Regions from separate parts of the Pseudoalteromonas sp. XMcav11-Q genome, predicted to be linked through region 3. Evidence: predicted binding sites of a transcription regulator. Region 3 holds the regulator's gene; each other region holds the start of a gene.

The links. Region 3 encodes MetJ, which represses methionine synthesis genes. Its sites were predicted from a motif close to TAGACGTCTAGACGTCTA; they were not measured.
Positions count from the first base shown of each region.
Region 1: the regulator MetJ is predicted to act here: its motif matches at 2,515-2,532, upstream of ABMY45_RS20875 (methylenetetrahydrofolate reductase).
Region 2: the regulator MetJ is predicted to act here: its motif matches at 2,105-2,122, upstream of metE (5-methyltetrahydropteroyltriglutamate--homocysteine S-methyltransferase).
Region 4: the regulator MetJ is predicted to act here: its motif matches at 2,977-2,994, upstream of metK (methionine adenosyltransferase).

Region 1 covers NZ_JBECOX010000017.1:49,864-55,418, forward strand. Annotated here, with positions in the region: gene folB (dihydroneopterin aldolase) at 1-151, shown strand, start outside; gene folK (2-amino-4-hydroxy-6-hydroxymethyldihydropteridine diphosphokinase) at 159-647, shown strand; gene ABMY45_RS20870 (undecaprenyl-diphosphate phosphatase) at 644-1,444, shown strand; gene ABMY45_RS20875 (methylenetetrahydrofolate reductase) at 1,512-2,468, opposite strand; gene ABMY45_RS20880 (pitrilysin family protein) at 2,739-5,555, shown strand, end outside.
Region 2 covers NZ_JBECOX010000001.1:574,325-579,879, forward strand. Annotated here, with positions in the region: gene metE (5-methyltetrahydropteroyltriglutamate--homocysteine S-methyltransferase) at 1-1,905, opposite strand, end outside; gene ABMY45_RS02780 (LysR substrate-binding domain-containing protein) at 2,195-3,082, shown strand; gene ABMY45_RS02785 (ElyC/SanA/YdcF family protein) at 3,183-3,947, shown strand; gene ABMY45_RS02790 (hypothetical protein) at 4,093-4,464, shown strand; gene ABMY45_RS02795 (PepSY-associated TM helix domain-containing protein) at 4,524-5,555, opposite strand, start outside.
Region 3 covers NZ_JBECOX010000018.1:45,001-50,555, forward strand. Annotated here, with positions in the region: gene metL (bifunctional aspartate kinase/homoserine dehydrogenase II) at 1-427, opposite strand, end outside; gene metB (cystathionine gamma-synthase) at 432-1,652, opposite strand; gene metJ (met regulon transcriptional regulator MetJ) at 1,997-2,317, shown strand; gene ABMY45_RS21255 (malic enzyme-like NAD(P)-binding protein) at 2,399-3,640, opposite strand; gene rpmE (50S ribosomal protein L31) at 4,413-4,628, opposite strand; gene priA (primosomal protein N') at 4,843-5,555, shown strand, end outside.
Region 4 covers NZ_JBECOX010000006.1:252,063-257,617, reverse strand. Annotated here, with positions in the region: gene ABMY45_RS12315 (CYTH domain-containing protein) at 1-705, shown strand, start outside; gene ABMY45_RS12310 (HDOD domain-containing protein) at 816-1,661, shown strand; gene metK (methionine adenosyltransferase) at 1,724-2,875, opposite strand; gene tkt (transketolase) at 3,136-5,130, shown strand; gene ABMY45_RS12295 (methyl-accepting chemotaxis protein) at 5,246-5,555, opposite strand, start outside.

The DNA of each region.
Region 1 (5,555 bases), on a different contig from region 3:
ACCAGTAGAGCTATTAGAAACGTTAGTTGAACAGCTTGCCGCAATGATCCTAAATGAATTTAATGTACAACAAGTGCTTATAAAAGTGAGTAAACCTGCTGCCGTGCCACAAGCACAAACGGTTGGTGTAGAAATTGTGCGTAAGAAGTAGAATTATCATGGCACAAATTTTTATCAGTCTCGGCTCAAACATAGAAAAAGAAAAAAATTTGCTGAGTGGCTTGAGGGTATTGATAAAACACTTTCCGGATTTTCAACATTCGAGTGTGTTTGAGAGTGAAGCCGTCGGATTTGCAGGAAATAACTTTTATAATTCGGTCTTTGCTGCACAAACACAGCTGTCTTTAGACGAAGTATATAAACTGCTCAAGTCGATAGAATACGATCATGGTCGTCGCTGTAGTGAAAAGAAGTTTAGTCCACGCACGTTAGATCTCGATATTCTCTTTTATGACCACCTTATTTGTTCATCACCCGCTCAGTTGCCTCGGGATGAAATAACCAAAAATGCCTTCGTGCTTCAGCCATTAGCTGAACTAGCTCCTGATTTTATCCATCCTGTTGAGGGTAAAAGCATTGCTCAGTTATGGCAGGAGTATCACAACCCAACTCAAAAATTATGGAAAGTGGAGTTTCCCAAGCAATGAGCTTTATTGAGATTGTCGTCCTTGCAATTATTCAAGGTCTCACTGAATTTTTACCTATTTCGAGTTCTGCCCACTTACTGCTACCTTCACAGGTACTAGGTTGGCAAGATCAGGGTCTTGCCTTTGATGTTGCTGTTCATGTTGGTACTTTGCTGGCTGTCGTTATTTATTTTCGACAAGACATTGTCAGCCTACTGGCAGGATGGTTCAAATCATTCTCAGGTACGCACTCGAAAGAAAGCCGGCTGACTTGGTGTATTGTGGTTGCCACTATTCCATTCGTGATCTTAGCTCCACTGCTTAAGGATATCGTAGAAGTTTATTTACGTAGTGCTTGGGTGATTGCAACATCGACGATAGTATTTGGTTTACTGCTTTGGTATGCCGACGTGAAAGCGAGACAAATCAAAGACGAATTTGCCTTAAACTGGAAAAGCGCATTGATACTGGGGCTTGCGCAAATTACCGCTGTTATTCCCGGCACATCGCGTTCAGGTATTACCATCACCGCAGGTTTATTACTCGGGCTTGATAAGAAAAGTGCGGCGCGCTTTTCGTTTTTAATGTCTATTCCAATCATTTCGATGATGGGATTGTATTACAGTTTAGAGCTTGCTACCGGCGATGAAGTGGTTGATTGGAATGCGTTATTAAGTGGTGCAGCACTGTCGTTTATCTCAGCTTATGCCTGTATCTTCTTTTTCCTGAAAATCATAGAGCGCATGGGCATGATGCCATTTGTCATTTACCGATTGTTACTAGGGGTGGGATTAATCGCTTTCTTGAGCCTAAGTTAATCTGGGCTTTGGATAATTCAGCAAGGTTAACAGAAAAGCCAGCTTGATGAAGCTGGCTTAGACTGCATTAAGCAATTTGCTTTTCCGCAAGGCATAATTCCATGGTCGCCTTCAACAGTCGATAAAGGTTTATAGATGCATCTATTTCTTCTTTACGGTTTGTTAAGCTCTCAATATTTAAGCCAAGAGAAATATCTAGATGTGAGCAGCTTTTTAAGATTTGATCTAGATTTTCTCTACAAATACGAATTGACTCACTTAGTGTATTGTCTGCATCTAACATGCGCCATTTGGTTGCTTCTGGTACTGAAATCCCCAGCCACTCCATAAACTGCAAGGTTTTTTCTCCACCACATGGAGTAAAGGTAAGAATAATGCGTTTTGGTGTTTGCCCTTGCTGTTTACAGGTGCGAGCATAGCTCGTAATAAGATCTATGGTTGCTTGAGCGTCATACACTGCTTGGGAAACAAAGAATTGGCAGCCTTGCTCTGTTTTATCAATTAACCTTTCGTGTTCATTACGCTTACTGGCGTGGCGCTCTGCGATAGTTACACCACCTAAGAAAAAGTCATCTTGATGATGCTTCAATACCTTATAGGCTTCAGAAAGCGGCAACTTAATATCGCCTTGTGAAGACGGACTGCCCACTAATACTAGATTGTTTAACCCATATTGCTGTTTTGTGCTGCTTAACCAATCGCCAAAAGCTTCACTATCGCGCTGTGCCACACTTTTATACGTAATTACATCAAGGTGTGATAATTCGCGGATCAACTGACTATATTCACACGGATCAACGGTGTGCTTAAAAGGAAATGGACGTGGTACTTGAGTACGGCTGCTTTCATCTTGAATGTCATAGATGATCACGCCGTCGTATTCAATCTCATGTAAACGGCCCAAAAGCTTAGCGGCAATTGATTTTAGCTGCTCTGGGTCGGTGCCAATCTTAGGTGGTGTGGTACCAATTAAATATACCCCTTGGTTAGGGTCAATGATTTTCTCTTGAAGCGTTAAAGCCATAATCCTCATTCCACAAAAGCATTTCTGTATCTCTTTACTAATATAGCAGCCATTTAGACGTCTAGATAGATTTTTTTAATGAAAGAATTTCAATAATTATGAATTTATCTCAAGTGCTCAAACCAAAATTTCATATTTGTTTACACATTAGGATGGTAAATCACCTTGGAAATTAGCGAATTAGTATGGCTTTGGGGCATAATCTGGAGGTTTACTAACGTAAGTGAACACGACTTACTTAGAATAAAAAATATGATTAGGACCAAATTCATGAAATTCAAATTACTAGCAACCAGCTTTGCCGTAAGCTTAGCGCTTAGTGGCTGCGCAGCGACGAATTCAGACCAAGCCCAACAGTCAGCTGAAAGTACTCAAGCTGCCCAATCCAATAAAGTATTCGCCCAAGATTATGTTTTGGAAGAGCTAGAAAATGGCCTTCGCGTCATGGTAGTTAAAACTAACTATCCTGATGTGGTATCGCTACAGATCCCGGTTTCTGTTGGTTCGCGTAATGAAGTCGAAGCGGGTAAAACCGGCTTCGCTCACTTCTTTGAGCATATGATGTTCAAAGGCTCAGAAAAGTATCCACAAGACGTTTATTCAGACATTCTAAAAAATTCAGGTGTTGATAATCGCGCCTACACCACCAATGACTACACGAACTATCACCTAAATTTCTCGAAGCAGCATTTAGATAAAGTATTAGAAATCGAAGCGGATATCTTTCAGAACCTGACTTACAGTGAAGAACAGTTTCGTACTGAAGCACTAACCGTGAAAGGTGAATACCTTAAAAATAATGCCAGCCCAGTTCGAAAACTGCTTTCTGCGGTAAGAAAAGAAGCATTTGATAAACATACCTATAAACACACAACGATGGGCTTTTTTGAAGACATCGAAGCAATGCCAGATCAAATGGCCTATGGTAAAACCTTCTTTGAACGTTTTTACAAGCCAGAATACGTATCGCTTGTCATTGTGGGTGACGTAGATCCAAAAGAAACCATGGCTATGGTGAAAAAGCACTGGGGTAATTGGAAAAAGGGTGATTATCAAGCTGATATTCCAGTTGAGCCTAAACAAGAGAAAGCACGTTACGTCCATGAAAAATATGATGGCTTACCAGGTCACTGGTTGCTTGTTTCATATAAAGGCACTGCATGGGAGCCGAAGAAAAAAGATCGAGCTGCGCTTGATTTGATCTCGCAGTTATACTTCTCTCAAAACTCTGAGTTATATCAAGAGCTGGTGGTAGACAAACAGCTTGCAAGCCAAATGTTTACCTACAACCCTGAAACCAAAGACCCTGGTCTTCTGCATGTTTTCGTTAAAGTTGAAGATGAAAAAGATCTGGCGACAGTGCGTGATGCAATCAATAACACTTACGCAAAAGCACGCACAGAGCTGGTAGATGAAAATAAACTTGCTGCACTTAAATCAAACCTAAAGTACAGCTTTATTAACGGCCTTGACTCATCACAATCTATTGCTTCGACACTCGCAAGCTACATGCATTTTGAGCGTGACCCTGAAGTGGTGAATGCGCTTTATGCAAGTGCAGATAAAGTCACTGCGAAAGACATTCGTGATATTGCCAATAAATACTTTGTGGACAGCAGCCGCACAACGGTGACTATGTCTGCACTTGAGTCTGTGCCTGGTTTTGATAAGGAAGTTAACTTAGACAAGTTAGTAGCAAAAATGGACAAGCCAGTAACGCGTCATTTCAACGTATTAGACAAGACCAATAATTCACCGCTGGTGGATGTGAACTTTCTTTTTTACACAGGTGCTGCCGCAGATCCTGCAGGTAAAAAAGGTCTTGCTGCGCTTACTGCGGCTATGATTGCCAAAGGCGGAAGTGAGTCGCAATCATACAAAGAAATTCAAAAGGCGCTGTATCCTATTGCTGGTAGCTTCGGTTATCAAATCGATAAAGAAATGATTTCTTTACGTGGTCGTATTCATAAAGATAATGCAGATCAATGGTATGGCATTGTGAGTCAGCAGCTTTTGAGCCCAGGGTTCAGAGAAGATGATTTTAAACGTCTGAAAAAAGAGCTAATCGACGGCATTAAGGCTGGTTTGAAAGCGTCAAATGATGAAGAACTAGGTAAAGAAGTGCTTTATCACGAGCTGTACAAAGGCCACCCATACGAAAGCTATAACTTTGGTGATTTATCAGACTTAGAAGCAATCACACTGGATGACGTTAAGGTTTTTTACGCTCAGCAATTTACTCAAGCTAAACTTAACGTGGGTATCACAGGTGCACTCGATAAACAGCTAAAAGAAGCGATGTTTAACGATCTTGCGGCTTTACCTAAAGGCGAAGAAGCGCGTTTACAAGTGCCAGATGCCCCTAAACTATCTGGTCATCACGCAACCATCGTAGAAAAGAATGCAAAATCAACAGCGGTCTCTTTTGGTTTCCCAATCGACACGGTTCGTAGCAGCAAAGACTGGGCTGCGCTTTGGTTAGTGCGTTCATACTTTGGTGAGCATCGCAGTTCAAACAGCCACTTGTACCAGCGTATCCGTCAGGTACGTGGTATGAACTATGGTGATTATGCATACATCGAATACTTCCCTCGTGGTATGTTCCAAACTAAGCCGGATGCAAACTTAGGTCGTAGTGAGCAAATTTTCCAAGTGTGGTTACGCCCACTTCGTTCTAATAACGACGCCCATTTTGCAACGCGTACTGCATTGTTTGAACTCGATAAGCTGATCAAAGAAGGGATGAGCAAAGCAGACTTTGAAGCAACACGTAACTTCTTAATCAACTTTGTGCCGCAAATGGTGGCGAGCCAAGATAGACAGCTAGGTTATGCACTTGATAGCCAGTTCTACAACACCGATGAGTTTGTTGCCTATGTGACAAAGCAGCTAGCGTCGCTGTCTGTTGAAGATATCAATCGAGTTATCAAAAAGAACTTGCAGACCGAAGATATTCACTATGTGTTTATCACTGGTGATGCAAAAGATATGGCGAAGCGCCTAAGTGCTGAGCAGCCATCTCCTATGACTTATAACACGAAAAAGCCTGATGTATTGCTGGCAGAAGATGCTGAAATTGCTACATAC
Region 2 (5,555 bases), on a different contig from region 3:
GTCATTCACACCACTTGCAGATACCCTAAACGCATATGCCGCCCACGCTAAGTAAGTTTTCCACTGACTGGCTTTGAGTGGCATCCCTTCTCTAAATGCAGGCTCATCGATTTGGATCACCTTAATCCCTGCATTTTGCAAATCCACTACTTCATCTCTCAGTGCTAATGCGATTTGATTCGCGATGCTCGGCTTATCTAAGTCATCTCTGACAAACGACCAAAATAAAATAGTCACCGGCCCTGTTAGCATGCCCTTCATCGGTTTTTTGGTTAAGCTCTGTGCATAACTCGTCCACTTCACTGTCATTGGTGCTGCACGCGAGACATCTCCCCAGATCACAGGGGGTTTAACACAGCGCGACCCATAACTTTGCACCCAACCAAACTGCGTAAAGGCAAAGCCTTCGAGTAATTCACCAAAATACTCAACCATATCATTGCGCTCTGCTTCGCCATGTACAAGCACATCTAAGTTAAGCGCTTCTTGTTCTTCAACGGCATAACGGATCTCCGCTTCCATCTGGCTTTGATAAGCATCAGTACTCAACGTACCCGCTTTATAATCACGTCGCGCCTTACGAATAGCTTGGGTTTGTGGGAAAGAGCCTATCGTTGTGGTTGGCAATAAGGGTAAATTTAGCGATTGTGCTTGTTTTTTAATTCTGGTTGCGAATTCACTCGTGCGTTGACCGTCTTTTGCTGTAAGCGCTGAAACACGCTGCTGCACCTCATTATTATTCACTCGAGTAGAAGTCAAACGCGCTTTTACAGGCTTAGAATATTCGACCAACTGGGTAATATCACGCTGCTCCAATGCATTTTTCAATAATGCCAGCTCTTGCCCTTTTTGTTTGGCAAATGCGAGCCAAGACTTTAACTCACTATCAAGCTTTTGCTCTTGCTCTAAGTCCACTGGCGTATGTAATAATGAGCACGAAGGAGCGAGCCAGAGATTATCACCGCGACGTTCATGAACCAGAGCAAGTTGCTGATATACACCTTCGAGATCCGAGCGCCAAATGTTACGACCATTCACAATCCCGAGAGACAGTACGCTATCTTGCCCAACTACTTTCTCTAACGCAGCCAAGTCGTAGTTTGCCGTTACGCAGTCAAAATGCACGCCTTCTACGGGGTAAGATTGAATATCTTCAACATGCGCTTGTACGGAGTCAAAATAACTGGCTAACAACACTTTTACTCCTTGGCCACTCAACGCATCAAAACTCCGGCGCAGCGCGCTGCGATAAGCATCGTCGATTTCCAATGCTAAAATAGGTTCATCAATTTGTACCCACTCAACACCTTGCTGTGCAAGCTTGCCGAGTACCTGCTGATATACAGCCAATAACTTATCTAATAAAACTAATTTATCAAACTCTTGACCAACGCATTTAGCTAAGTAGAGATAGGTTACCGGGCCGACCAATACGGGTTTTGCTCGGTAGCCAAGTAATTGTGCTTCTTCTACTTGAGTAAACAACTCCGTCCAAGTTAGGGAAAATTCCTGCGTTTGAGTTAACTCGGGGACAATGTAATGATAATTGGTGTTGAACCATTTCGTCATTTCACTTGCAGCACACGCACAGCCGCTTGGTGCTCGCCCTCTGCCAATCCGAAACAAAGTATCGAGATTTACAGACTCATCATTTTTGTGACGACTAGGAATAGCGCCGACAAGTAATGAAATATTCAACACGTGATCATACCAAGCAAAATCGCCGACAGGGAGAAGGTCAACACCAGCATCAGCTTGCAATGCCCAATTTTCTGCACGAATGCGCTTTCCTTCCGCGATTAAGTCGTCTTGCGTTAAGTCGCCTGACCAATAGCGCTCTACTGCAAATTTAAGTTCACGTTTTTTGCCTACGCGTGGAAAACCCAAATTATGTGTTAATGCCATGATTTTAATTCCGTCTAGGTGTATGGATGTCTAAATTTAATTATCATAATCAAAAACAACAATTGATGCTTTTTCAGATTTCATATGAATAAAATTAATTTGTAATTTTTTGCAAAATTTTTACAGAAGTAGTGACAACGCTGTCATTTTTAGTGTTATAGTGGATTTGTGAATTTTTGAACAATTCACCGTAGGTATTTAGACGTCTAGACATTGATAATAACTAAATAGAATCGTAATATTGAGTAATGCTGAGATTTGCTCACTTCAAATATGAGAATTGTTGATAATGATTGATATAAAGCACCTAAAGACTATCTCCACCTTGAAAGAAACTGGTTCTCTTGTGAATACAGCACGAGAGCTATTCCTGACTCAATCCGCTTTATCTCATCAGATCAAAGATCTAGAGAACAAACTCGACTGCCAACTATTCGAGCGCAAGACCCAACCGGTACGCTTTACCCCTCAAGGCATGTTGCTATTAGAGCTCGCCAATGATGTATTGCCTAAAGTTGAAGCAACAAAGTGTCGTTTGAAGGAAAGCCTTAACCAGCCCATCTCACAACTCAGATTAAGCGTGGAATGTCATGCTTGTTTTCACTGGTTGCTGCCAACGATTAAAGAATTCAATACCTTTTGGCCTGACATTAAAGTCGATTACGAACGAGGCTTTAGCTATGATGCGATTCCTGACCTTATTGAAGATGAGCTGGACTTAGTGCTTACTTCGGACATTCGAGAACCAGAACAGCTCGAATACGCGCATCTTTTTGACTTTAAATTAAAGTTAATCGTTGCACCAGATCACGAATTGGCCAAGAAGGCCTATGTCACAGCACTCGACCTAAAAGATGAAACCATCATTTCTTACCCTATTCCTCGCGAGCGTCAGGACATATTTAAGCACTTTATTCAAAATGCACGCTTTGATGGTACGCTAAAAACCGTCGATCAAGGTTTATTAATCTTCCAACTTGTGAGTGCGGGTATGGGGGTTGCGGCCTTACCAGACTGGTTGGTCACACCGTATGAAAGCCAAGGGCTGATTAAATCGATTCCTCTAGGCGCTCTTGGGCTAAATCGTCCAATGTATTTAGCAATGAAGAAAAGCATGAAAGATAACCCTGTTTATCGCCATTTCCTCAATACTTGCCGTAAAACCACGGCAAGATAGTTGACTGGGCTCTTTTTGAGCCCTAATTGTTATACATTTCTACAGCTCCCATCTCATGCTAGCATTGCGTCAGGCTTATCTAAATCTAAGGCATGTTTAAATGTTTGAAGTCAAAAAGGTTATCGGTCAACTTCTGATGCCGTTACCGTTATCTTTGGTTGCACTTATGGGGCTCATGTTTTTTATCGCCAAAACACGCAAAGGGCCGTATATCACAGTCTGGTTGGTCCTACTAACTACTTGGAGCATATCCACTCCTTATGTCGCGCAACACATTATCGAGTGGGATAAGGGCACGCTCACCGCATTCAATCCAAGCAGGCACAAAAACATAGACAGAATTGTTGTGCTTGGTTGTAATTTATACCCCGATGATTCCCTCCCCAGTAATGCTCAACTAGGTAGTTGCGGTTTAGCTCGACTAGTTGAAGGCATTAGACTTGCTAATATTTACCCAAAAGCCCAGCTGTATGTTTCTGGTTATGGCTATGGCAACGCAACAAGCGCAGGACTCATGGCTAAAACTGCACAGAGCTTAGGTATTTCCGCTACCCGTATCAAGCAAAACCCCAATGCCAAAGACACCGCAGACGAAGCGAAAATGCTCGCGCCCGTTTTGGTAGATTATGATGTTGCACTTGTCACGTCAGCTTCGCACATGAAACGCGCAAAAAACCTATTTGAAGCACAAGGCGTTGAAGTATTCCCTGCCCCGACAGAGTTTTATAATTTTAAGTCACTCCCATTAAGTCGGCAGTTTATCGCAAATGATAAGGCGCTAGATATAGTCACTCGAATTTGGCATGAACAAGTTGGTAGTATGTGGATCACGATACGTCGCATTATCGACCCTGAAGCACTTTAAGCGTCGAAAAAGGCATCAAAACCAGGCTAAAGTTCGATAAATTGGCGCTGAAAAACGTAAAAAATTGAAAATTTGCGCAAATATGGGTATAAATAGAGTTTAATCTTAACCCGCGTATCCGCGTACAACACGACTAGGATCTACGATGAGTAAACTAGATAAAACTGAAGTACTAAGCGCTTTCGAAGCTGCGTACGAAGCTGCACATGGCAAAAAGCCTGAAATCACTGCAAAGCCAGGTTGGTATAGCATCGATGGTGGCAAAAACATGCGTCTTGCTGAGGTAGCTGAATTAACAGAAGAGCTAACTTCAGGGTCAGCTGTAGCAAGTGAGACAACGCAGGCGCCTGCCAAAAAAGCGAAAACGACTAAGAAAGCGCCGAAGGCAGCAGCTGTAAAATCAGCAAGCTTTACTATCGTTACAGAAAACGAAGATGGCTTCAAAGCGGAAGAACAGTGGATTGCTGAACTAGCAGCAAAAGATCACGACTGTCGCTTACCTCGTGGTGTTGTGTAAGCACAGTTTCATGAGTGAAGAAACCTCGCTGCTGCGAGGTTTTTTTTGGTCAGCTGCAATTAATACCGATTCAACCTGAGCGAAGAAGAGCTATTTTTATGACGTAAATTGAGCAGGGCGGCGCTCCAAACCAGAATAATCAAGCAAGTTAGTGACACCCAGCCTAATAAAAAAGTCAACGAAGCAAGCGGCAATTCCGGCCACTTTCCTGCCATACCATAACCCGCAATTGTGCGATGGGCGTAAAAACAAATGCATAAGACCAATCCGAAACTCAACGCTAGTGATACCATTACACCTCGGTACTCATCTTTGCGGCGCAATTTAAACTGCCGCTTGATATACATGTAAGTACCACTGAGAACCAAAAATGAGAGCACAACCCCAAATATAAACCACAGTATCTTCCCCCATATCCCCGCAAAATTGCCAAAATGTAGAGGATCTGCGGTGTCGGATAATCGCCAATATAGTCCTTGGCTCGATGCTGTTTGGCTATAAACAACTTCCCCCGTGTAAGGGTTGACATAGATCTTGTTTGCCCTATCCCGAACTATCCAATCCTGCGATTGTCCTTCAGCATAAAAATACCCCCCAGAATAGCGAATAGCTTTCACCTCAAGATCGGGTCTCGTCGCTTTTACTATTGCGAATAATTCCACAACAGACAATTGGGGTTTATCCTGTCTCGGCAGTTCAGCCAAAGGATTAACGGCAAAATCCCCAACATCAGTAAAAGCTGTTTTACCATCGACCATATCCATTCGAACAAACTCAAATAGATACCAAATACTCGTAAGCGAAATAACAACCGCAAGCCATAAGCCCCACGCCCCACTTATTTTATGCATACCTGCCATCTTGGCACGTGCATCCCCGCTAAACGTAAATGCAAATAACTTTTTCCACCAGCCGCGATATACATAATGCGCACTCACGGTCGAGATACATAAAGGAACTGCAAAGATGAGCACAAGATAGTATGAAATGATGCTGTCAAACACGCCAAAAAAATGCATATGGAAATCGCGAAAAAAGCGCTGAATATTAAAAAAACTACTTTCACCTAAGATAGTTCCTGAATATGGATC
Region 3 (5,555 bases):
CGTCGATAGCTTTGGCTTCGATACCTTGAGAACTTAGGTAGTTTGCTAATATACGAGCCGACCATAGCTCTCCATGTGCAAGTAAACTCGCGTAGTGAAGATGCTGTTCTTCTCGTCCTAAAGCGATTGCTTGCAGCTCATTGACAAGCTGTTTGAGTAACACACTGTGTTGTTCACCTACAAACAGGGCATCAATTAATTCACGTTGATGATTTTCAACTTGTAATAAAACATCGTTGAATGCGCGAACATCTTGCTGCTCAAAGCTTTGCCATAACTTCACTAGGGTATTCGTTGTTTTTCCTGCAGCAGAAACCACAACACTGTCACCTAGTTGACATTGCTCTAACACTATCTTGGCAACCGCCTGATAACGCTCTGGCGAGCTTAAACTCGAACCACCAAACTTATGTACTACTTTTGCCATTTACTCACCACAACGCTACTGTATGTGCAGGCGTTAATTTGAATGACTTAGCATCATCACTCGCCTGACTTTCATCAATACATGCAAATCCCGCTTCCAGATCTGCAATGAGATCCTGTGCATCTTCAATGCCTACAGAAATACGAATCAACGTGTCGCCCACTCCCGCTTCTAAACGTGCTTGCGGATCCATACCCGCGTGTGTCATCGTCGCTGGATGACAAATAAGACTCTCAACCCCACCTAAAGATTCTGCCAATGAAAAGTGCGTTAGAGACGTTAAAAACTTCGCAGATGTTTGCAGATCGCCTTTGATATCAAAGCTCACCATGCCACCAAAGCCGAGCTGTTGTTTTTTCGCAAGTTCGTGTTGAGGATGCGACTCAAGGCCAGGGTAATAAACTTGGCTAACATACGGCGACTTTTCTAAATATTCTGCAATAAGCTGAGCATTTTCTTGATGTTGGCGTAAACGCACATTTAAGGTGCGCAGTCCACGTAGGGTAAGGTAACTATCAAAAGGTGCACCGGTAATACCGATATTATTCGCCCACCAAGCTAACTCATCACCCAATTCCTGTGTACGCGCGATCACCGCGCCCCCCACTACATCAGAATGACCATTGATATATTTAGTGGTTGAATGCACGACGACATCCACGCCAAAGGCAATGGGGTTTTGTAATGCAGGAGACAAGAAGGTGTTGTCAGCGGCGACCAAAGCCCCCACAGCGTGTGCTGCATTTACGACAGCTTCTATATCCGTTAACCGCAAAATTGGGTTACTTGGTGTTTCAATCCAAACTAATTTAGGTTTGATCTGCTGCAGCTGCGCAAGACTTTCAGGTTGCGTGAGATCCAAGACTGTTAATTTGAGCAATCCACGCTTTGCAAGCGATGTAAACAAGCGATAGCTACCACCATAGCAGTCATGTGGAATAACCAGCATATCGTCATGGTTAAGCAGTTGAGTTACTAGGTGAACGGCAGCCATGCCAGTGGCGGTAATAATACCACGAGCACCACCTTCAAGTTCGGTAAGTGCCTGTGCAAGCACATCACGATTAAAGTTACCGCTGCGGCCATAATCGTAGTCGCGTTTGGTATCAAAATCGGCAAAAGAATAGGTGGTAGAAAGGTAAAGCGGTGGCACTACTGCCCCATGCGCTTTATCAGCTTCTATACCGTGACGCACTGCTACCGTCGATTTATTAACTTGACTCATAAGGTCACCTAGATAGTTGGATGTTTAGACGTCTAAAAGGTTAGAGCAACAGAAACCAGAAGTCAAAACATTTATACCGCTAAATGGCTAAATAACTAGTATTTGACTATCTTTTTTAAACCGATAAAATTTCGCCACTCTAGGCGTTGCTAATACGACTGAGTTATTGAAAACTATGGCAGAGATTCTTCTATCTCGCTATGGCGGATTAGTTTATTCATCTATTTGAGTTTGGGATTTATCTTTAATTCGTAAGGTTATCCCTATATTCATGCGGTTGGTGAATAATGTAGACCAGAACCCAGTCATATTGGCATTGATGTAACTGAGGCAAGTACACAATTATGGCAAAATGGAACGGTGAGTATATTCACCCATATGCAGAACACGGTAAAAAAGCAGAGCAAGTAAAAAAGATCACGGTGAGCATACCTCTGAATGTACTCAAAGTGCTAACTGATGAGCGTACACGTCGCCAAGTGAATAACTTACGTCATGCCACGAACAGTGAGCTTTTATGTGAGGCGTTTCTACATGCCTTCACAGGTCAGCCACTGCCGAGCGATGAAGACTTGAGAAAAGATAATCCAGAGCGTATTCCTTTAGAGGTAAGACAAATAATGGAAGAGCGCGGTTTGGAGATCCCAGAAATAAACGAAGAGTGATAACTGCTCTTTCGCTCTGGAAATACAGACACAAAAAAAGCCTCAATCGAGGCTTTTTTCATTTGGATTAAACCTATAGTATTATTCCATATATCCAGCTGGCATATCGATTTGTGCCACGCCTGATTCAATTGCAGCTACCGCTACCGCTTTTGCGATACGAGGTAACAAACGCGGATCCATTGGTTTTGGAATGATGTACTCAGGACCAAACTCAAGACTATCTACGTCAGCCGCTTTTAACACTTCAGCAGGTACAGGCTCTTTCGCAATCGTTCTAATTGCTTCAACCGCTGCAATCTTCATCTCGTCATTGATAGCGGTTGCGCGTACATCAAGCGCACCACGGAAGATAAACGGGAAACACAGTACGTTATTTACTTGGTTTGGATAATCCGAGCGGCCTGTCGCCATGATCAAATCATTACGTGCACCGTGTGCAACTTCAGGGCTGATCTCAGGGTCTGGGTTAGAACAAGCGAATACCACTGGCTTGTCAGCCATTAGCTTTAGATCCTCAGCAGAAAGTAAGTCTGGGCCAGAAACACCAACAAATACGTCCGCATCTGCAATCACGTCTTGTAACGTACGCTTATCCGTGTTGTTTGCAAACAGCTCTTTGTATTCATTTAGGTCATCACGACGAGTATGGATCACGCCTTTTCTGTCCAGCATATAGATGTGCTCACGTTGAGCACCGCATTTGATCAGTAATTCCATACAAGCAATAGCGGCTGCACCCGCGCCAAGACACACAATAATCGCATCATGAATATCTTTACCTTGGATTTCCAACGCATTCAGCATACCCGCAGCGGTTACAATTGCAGTGCCGTGCTGATCATCATGGAATACAGGAACGTCACAACGTTCAATTAGCGCGCGCTCAATTTCAAAACACTCTGGCGCTTTAATATCTTCAAGGTTAATACCACCAAATGTGTCTGCGATATTTGCCACAGTATTGATGAAGTCTTCAGTGGTGTTGTGCTTAACTTCGATATCGATTGAATCAAGGCCCGCAAAACGCTTAAATAATAGTGCCTTACCTTCCATAACAGGCTTTGACGCCAAAGGACCTAAGTTACCCAAGCCAAGAATTGCCGTACCATTACTGATCACCGCAACCATATTTCCTTTACCCGTGTAACGGTATGCATTCGCCGGATCAGCCGCGATTTCACGTACTGGCTCTGCAACACCTGGGCTGTATGCAAGTGCTAAGTCTTTTACGGTCTCGGCAGGTTTAGTGAGTTCAACACTGATTTTACCTGGAACGGGCTTCTCGTGATAATCTAGAGCTTGTTGACGAAAGTCTGTCATGGCGCGATATTTTCCTACGAAGTTAATGTGAGAGTGTGGTAAACGTTCGCATTCTGAATGTTGGCAACCTAGCTAGCTGGTTACAGCAACACACAGTGCGATTAACTATATGAGCGACGACATTCAACCACTCAACAAGCGTATGTGCTTTGCTGTCGCGGTATGTCAATAGGACATATAGTTAATCGACCGTATTCACACAATACCGAGTTTTGCTCATTATTCAAGTAAAATCAGGTCTATCCACTAGCATGGTATTTTCTATACTTTTCCGAGAAGATAAGCTCAATTTTAAGAAATATTTCACAAATAAAATGACTAAAACTTAAAAAACAAGACGCTAAAACCAGCACGGAATGTATAAAATTAGCACAAATGCACACCAACTATAAAAACAATAAGAAAATTGCAACTTAACCAACTTTAACGTCAAGATACCGACATTTAATCGCAATATACTGACTTTAGTTTATATTAAGTGCTCATACCTGATACTATTTACTATATGAGCTTTGATTATTTTCACAACTTAAGCTCGTAAATGTTCAATATTTATCTGCTAAATAGAGTTTTTACTCTACCCAAGAGATCAGTAAAGTTTTGCTGCCAAACTGGCAAGTTTTTTATTTTAGAAGAATAAAAGACACAATAAGACGGGATGACTGACGGTCTATCTGCTGATGCAGAATAGGATGTATAAATCGAGAAGGTATTTTCAAACAGGCACAAAAAAAGCACCCTAAAGGTGCTTTTTTCGACTAGACCAACAAGATTACTTCTTGCTGCTAAGTGCACCGAAACGCTTGTTAAAGCGATCTACACGGCCACCTGTGTCAAGGATCTTCTGCTTACCAGTGTAAAACGGGTGACATGCAGAACATACGTCTAGGTGAATATCTTTACATAGCGTTGAACGAGTTTCGAACTTGTTACCGCAAGAGCACGATGCAGTGATCGTCTCGTAATTAGGGTGAATACCTTCTTTCATAGCAACCTCTAGTTAAGGCCGTATCGCTCTCCAAACCCGAAGTCTGGCACCATACGTAGTTATACAAAAATGTGGACGCGTATTTTAGTGCTTAACTGAACAATCTACAAGCAATATTTCAGAGTTTTTTATCACCGTCGCAGAGTACGTTTTCAATTCGTACCACCTTAGGTATATACTTCGTCACTGCGCTCACTTTATGGAATTGTAATACATGCTCATTCTTGAAGTAGCTTTAAAGCTGCCACTGCACCGAACATTCGACTATTTGCTAGCACCAACCATGCAAGTTGAAGCAGGAATGAGAGTCACCGTCAATTTTGCCAACCGTCGCTGCACAGCGATTGCGCTTGCTAAAAAAGACGACACCGATGTACCAAAAGAAAAACTCAAGCAAATTATTGAGGTGTTGGACGAGCATCCTGTCTTTAATCAAGCACAACTTAGCTTTTTACACTTTGTCTCCCAGTATTACTGTCATCCAATTGGCGATACCTTATTCACAGCACTACCGGCAGTACTCAGAGATGGTGGAAGCCCAGACAAAACTCAGATCCCTATCGTCAGATTAACGGAAAAAGGGCAGAAACTACCAACACTGCGAGCCAAAAAGCAACAAGCGCTGCTTTCTCAATTATATGAAGGTGGTGCAATAAAATTAAGTGAACTCAAAGCGCTCGGATTTGCTAGCCAAACAATTAAAGCATTAGAAGAAAAAGCGCTTATCTCACAATCTATTGAGCATGATAGTGATTGGTCGCAAAACGAATTACAGCTAGGCGAAAAGCCACGCCTAAACGACCAGCAAGCGACTATTTGCAGCGCCGTTAATGCACAAGTCGGTTACCGTACCTTTTTAATCGAAGGTGTAACGGGAAGTGGTAAAACCGAAGTCTACTTACAGAGCCTTGAAAACATAATAAAAGC
Region 4 (5,555 bases), on a different contig from region 3:
GATGACATCGTTGATAAAAGCTCGACTGAGAGTATTCGTAACGAATTAAAATGGTTGTTGTCAGAACTTGCCTGGGTCGAAAATGCAATTCATTTAAAAACCTATACCTCAAAGCGTCATGCTTATCATAAGAAACTTAATCAGTTTCCCGAGTTGGCGCAGGTCATTACCGATTTGCAAGATGTTCAGCCGACACCGACGGACATTGAAGATTTATTTCATTGCACCCGCTATAACCGTTTGATCCTTTCACTTACTCGCTGGCTGGTTGATAGAGCGTGGCGTAAAAACTGGGATCAAAAAGCACTGAGTGCAGCAGAGCTACCTGTCACAGAAATCGCAAGCCAATTATTTGATAAAGACTGGCAAGAGCTGAAAAACTTGCTTCCACAGGATAAATCGCTTTCTGAAAGAGATTATTTACATGTGAGAATAAAGTTAGAAAACACGCTACTAAGCGGTAACTGTCTGGGCAAGCTTTACGATAAAGAAGCGCGCAAAGTGTTTAGAACGCCTTGGATTGATATCGTTTATGGTATTTATGAGCTAGAAACACTGGCGTATTTATATCAACTTTGCCAAAGCCAAAACGCAGACGAGCTGCAAGAAGTGCAGGCATGGCTTAAGCAAAAATCTGACTTTTTGATAAGTGCTATGGAGCAAAGTCGACAATCTTCCATGCATAGCGAACCATATTGGTTCTAACCAGATTAAGCGGGGTTTTATCCCGCTTTTTTGTACCACTTCATTACAATCAATACTGCAAATATCAGGTGATGAACTAAACTTGGGTGTATCAATTCTGAGGTAGCCCAATGATCGATATTGACGATAAAGTGCTGAATGATTTGCGCGGCGGATTTAACTTACCTGCTAAGCCTGAAATATTACAAGCCTTACAAAATGAATTATCACAACCGGAGCCTGAGTTATTTACCGTGGCGGATATTATTGCGGCAGATGTTGGTGCGTCAGCTGCGGTGTTAAAGGTAATTAATTCACCCGCTTATGGTCTTGCCCGTACAATCACAGATATAAAACAAGCAGTGATGTTTTTGGGCGTTAACTGTATTACGCAGCTAGTGACTGGGTATTTGCTTAAAAATGCGTTTGAGCAGTCAAAGTGCTGTATCTCACTGCAGCAGTTTTGGGATAACGCTGCGGATATTTCAAAAGCGGCGATGGTGGTTGGACATCATTTGAAGGCATCATTACCGATGGAGAATTTGCAGCTGCTCGGACTGTTTCATGATGCCGGGATCCCAGCAATGGCCGTAAAATATCCTGACTACGCTGAGGTAATAAAGCAGTCTATAGAGCGACCTGAGCAAACGCTTATTTACTACGAGCAGCAAAAGTATCCAGTGCCTCACACTGTGATAGGCTACTTTCTTGCGACGTCTTGGCACTTACCTAAAGAAATATGCCAGATGATTTTGCGCCACCATGACGTTAGCTATCTTGAAGAGCAAAAAGATGCACAGCATGTGCAAACCTTTGCGGCACTTAAACTGGCTGAAAATCTCTGTTTCGAAGCAAAACACTTTAGAAGCGCAGCGGATTGGTATTTATTTAAAGACAAGGTGATGATTGAGCTTAATCTGCATGAAGATGAGTATCAAAACTTAAAAGATGATGTCGACGAAGTATTTATCGGGTAGGGGATTATCCGTGGTATTAAAAAAGGCGCTCTTGGCGCCTTTTTTACTTTTTACAGCAGGGGTTATAGGCCTGCTGCTGCACGTAGTGCGTCAGCTTTATCTGTTGCTTCCCAAGGGAACTCTTCACGACCAAAGTGGCCGTAAGCAGCAGTAGGCTGATAAATTGGACGCTCAAGGTCTAGCATAGTGATTAGACCGTAAGGGCGTAAGTCGAAGTGCTCGCGGATAAGTTCGATTAAACGCGACTCATCAAGCTTAGCTGTACCGAAAGTTTCTACGCTGATAGAAGTAGGCTCAGCAACACCGATTGCGTAAGACACTTGGATCTCACACTTGTCAGCAAGGCCAGCGGCAACAATGTTCTTTGCAACGTAACGCGCTGCGTAAGCTGCAGAACGGTCAACTTTTGATGGATCTTTACCTGAGAATGCACCACCACCGTGACGTGCCATACCGCCGTATGTATCTACAATGATTTTACGACCAGTTAGACCACAGTCACCCATAGGACCACCGATAACGAAACGGCCAGTTGGGTTGATGAAGAACTTAGTTGCTTCAGTGATAAGCTCTGCAGGTAGTGTAGGCTTGATGATAGTTTCCATCACCGCTTCTACAAGGTCAGCTTGTGATACCGAATCACAGTGCTGTGTAGATAATACGACCGCGTCGATACCTACTGCTTTACCGTTTTCGTACGCGAATGTTACCTGAGACTTAGCGTCTGGACGTAACCAAGGTAGCGTGCCGTCTTTACGAACTTGCGCTTGGCGCTGAACTAGACGGTGTGAGTATGTGATAGGCGCAGGCATAAGTACGTCAGTTTCGTTACACGCGTAACCAAACATTAGGCCTTGGTCACCAGCACCTTGCTCTTCTGGACGAGTACGGTCAACACCTTGGTTGATATCAGGTGATTGCTTACCAATGGTGTTAAGGATTGCACATGAATCAGCGTCAAAGCCCATGTCAGAGTGTGTGTAACCAATTTCACGCACGGTCTTACGAGTTAATTCCTCGATATCAACCCAAGCGCTAGTCGTGATTTCACCACCAACCATAACCATACCGGTTTTAACGTAAGTTTCACACGCAACACGTGCTTTTGGATCTTGCTCAAGGATGGCATCTAGAACCGCATCAGAGATCTGATCGGCGATTTTATCCGGATGACCCTCAGAAACAGATTCAGAAGTAAATAAATGTTTAGCCATTGTATTTATGCTCACAAATATTGCGCTTCACAAACATCAGGAACAGCGCGAAAAATTAAGGGGCGTATTCTAACCAAAAAACCTAGGCATTGACTAGTTATTTTACGCCTAGACGTCCAAAATTGTGCAAACTTTTTTAATGGTCGGAAAAAGTCCGTCTGTACCCGTTTTTTTATGGCCTTTGCCGTTGCAGTTAGCCATATAAATAAGTAAGAATGGGCTCAAACCCCCGCGAAACACATTTAAAGGTAGGAGAATTCATGCCATCTCGCAAAGAACTTGCTAATGCAATTCGCGTTCTTTCCATGGACGCTGTACAAAAGGCCAAGTCTGGCCACCCTGGAGCCCCTATGGGCATGGCGGACATCGCAGAAGTACTTTGGCGCGATTTTTTAAAGCACAACCCAAGTAATCCTGAGTGGTTCGACAGAGATCGCTTTGTATTATCAAACGGTCACGGCTCGATGTTAATTTATTCATTGTTGCATTTGTCGGGTTATGACTTATCAATTGATGACATCAAAAACTTCCGTCAGCTACACTCAAAAACACCAGGCCATCCAGAATATGGTTATGCGCCGGGTATTGAAACTACTACAGGCCCATTAGGCCAGGGTATTACTAATGCGGTAGGTATGGCGATTGCTGAAAAAGCATTGGCTGCACAGTTTAACCGTGAAGATTACGACATCGTTAATCACTATACCTATGCTTTTTTAGGTGATGGTTGTTTGATGGAAGGTATCTCACACGAAGCTTGTTCACTTGCGGGTACCCTTGGTCTTGGCAAACTGATTGCATTTTGGGATGACAACGGTATTTCAATCGACGGTGAAGTTGAAGGTTGGTTTAGCGACGATACACCAAAACGCTTTGAGTCTTATGGCTGGCATGTTATCGCCGGTGTTGATGGCCACGATAGCGATGCGATTAAAGCCGCAATCGAAGCGGCGCAAGCAGAGTCTGACAAGCCAACCCTTATCTGTTGTAAAACGGTTATCGGTTATGGTTCACCAAACAAGTCAGGTAGTCATGATTGTCACGGTGCACCGCTAGGTGATGATGAAATCAAAGCAGCACGTGAATTCCTCGGTTGGGAGCACGGCGCATTTGAAGTACCGGAAGATGTGTACGCGAAATGGGACGCAACAGCACGTGGTCAAAATCAACAAAGTGACTGGCTGATTAAGTTCACTGAATACCAAATGCATTATCCTGAGCTTGCTGCTGAGTTTGAGCGTCGCATGAAAGGCGAGCTTCCAGCAAACTGGTCTGAGAAAACAGAAGCCTATATCGCAGAGCTTCAAGCGAATCCTGCAAACCCTGCAACACGCAAAGCATCACAAAATGCATTGAATGCTTATGGTCCAATTCTACCTGAGTTTATGGGAGGCTCTGCTGACCTTGCGGGTTCTAACTTAACACTTTGGGATCAATCTAAAGGCTTAACGGCAGAAGATGCCGCGGGTAACTATATCTTCTACGGTGTGCGTGAGTTTGGTATGTCTGCCATTATGAATGGTATTGCACTGCACAGAGGCTTTATCCCTTACGGTGCGACATTCCTAATGTTTATGGAATACGCGCGTAATGCGGTACGTATGGCTGCATTGATGAAGCAAAGAAGTATTTTTGTGTATACTCATGATTCAATCGGTCTTGGTGAAGATGGTCCAACACACCAACCAGTAGAACAAATGGCGAACTTACGTACTACGCCAAACCTTGCGAGCTGGCGTCCATGTGACCAAGTTGAGTCAGCAGTTGCTTGGCAGCAAGCGGTTGAACGCGCTGATGGTCCATCTGCACTTGTATTTACCCGTCAAGGTCTTGCGCAGCAGCCACGTACGGCTGAGCAAGTTGCAGCAATTAAGCAAGGTGGTTATGTACTATCTTGTGACGGTGAGCCTGAAATCATCCTTATTGCCACAGGCTCTGAAGTGCAACTTGCGGTTGAGTCTGCGGATAAGCTTCGTGCAGAAGGTAAAAAGGTACGTGTTGTTTCTATGCCTTCGACTGACATTTTTGATGCGCAATCTCCTGCATATAAAGAAAGCGTACTACCAAGCTCAGTAACACGTCGCATCGCTATCGAAGCGGGTATTGAGGACTTCTGGTACAAATATGTAGGCCTAAATGGTGCTATCGTTGGTATGACAACGTTTGGTGAGTCAGCGCCTGCTGATGAGCTATTCAAGCTATTTGGCTTTACGGTAGAAAATATCATTGAGAAGGCAAACGCATTGTTTGCATAATCAAAGAAAAGAAACAAAAAACCCATGCCATGCATGGGTTTTTTTGTGTTAGGTGGTTTGGCTAAACCACCTAAAGCTTTGAGATTGCTTCCTGCTCAAAGCTCAGGTTAGAAAGTTAAACCTTAAACTGCTCTACCGATAAGCGTAACTCTTCGGCGAGTTTAGCAACCTCAGAACTAGAGATTGAGGTCTGGCTTGCGCCTTCAGCTGTTTGCTCTGCGATTGTTACAATCGATTCCAAACGTTCACTAATTTCCTGTGCCACCTGCTGTTGCTCATTCGCCGCGTTTGCAATCTCTTCACTCACATCATGGGCCTGAGAAACGGCTGCAGTGATAGAGTTTAATGCTTCATTAGCAAGGTCGCTCTGATTTACGCACGACTCCGCCTGCTGCTTGCCTTTTGACATTGCGCCTACCGCTTCT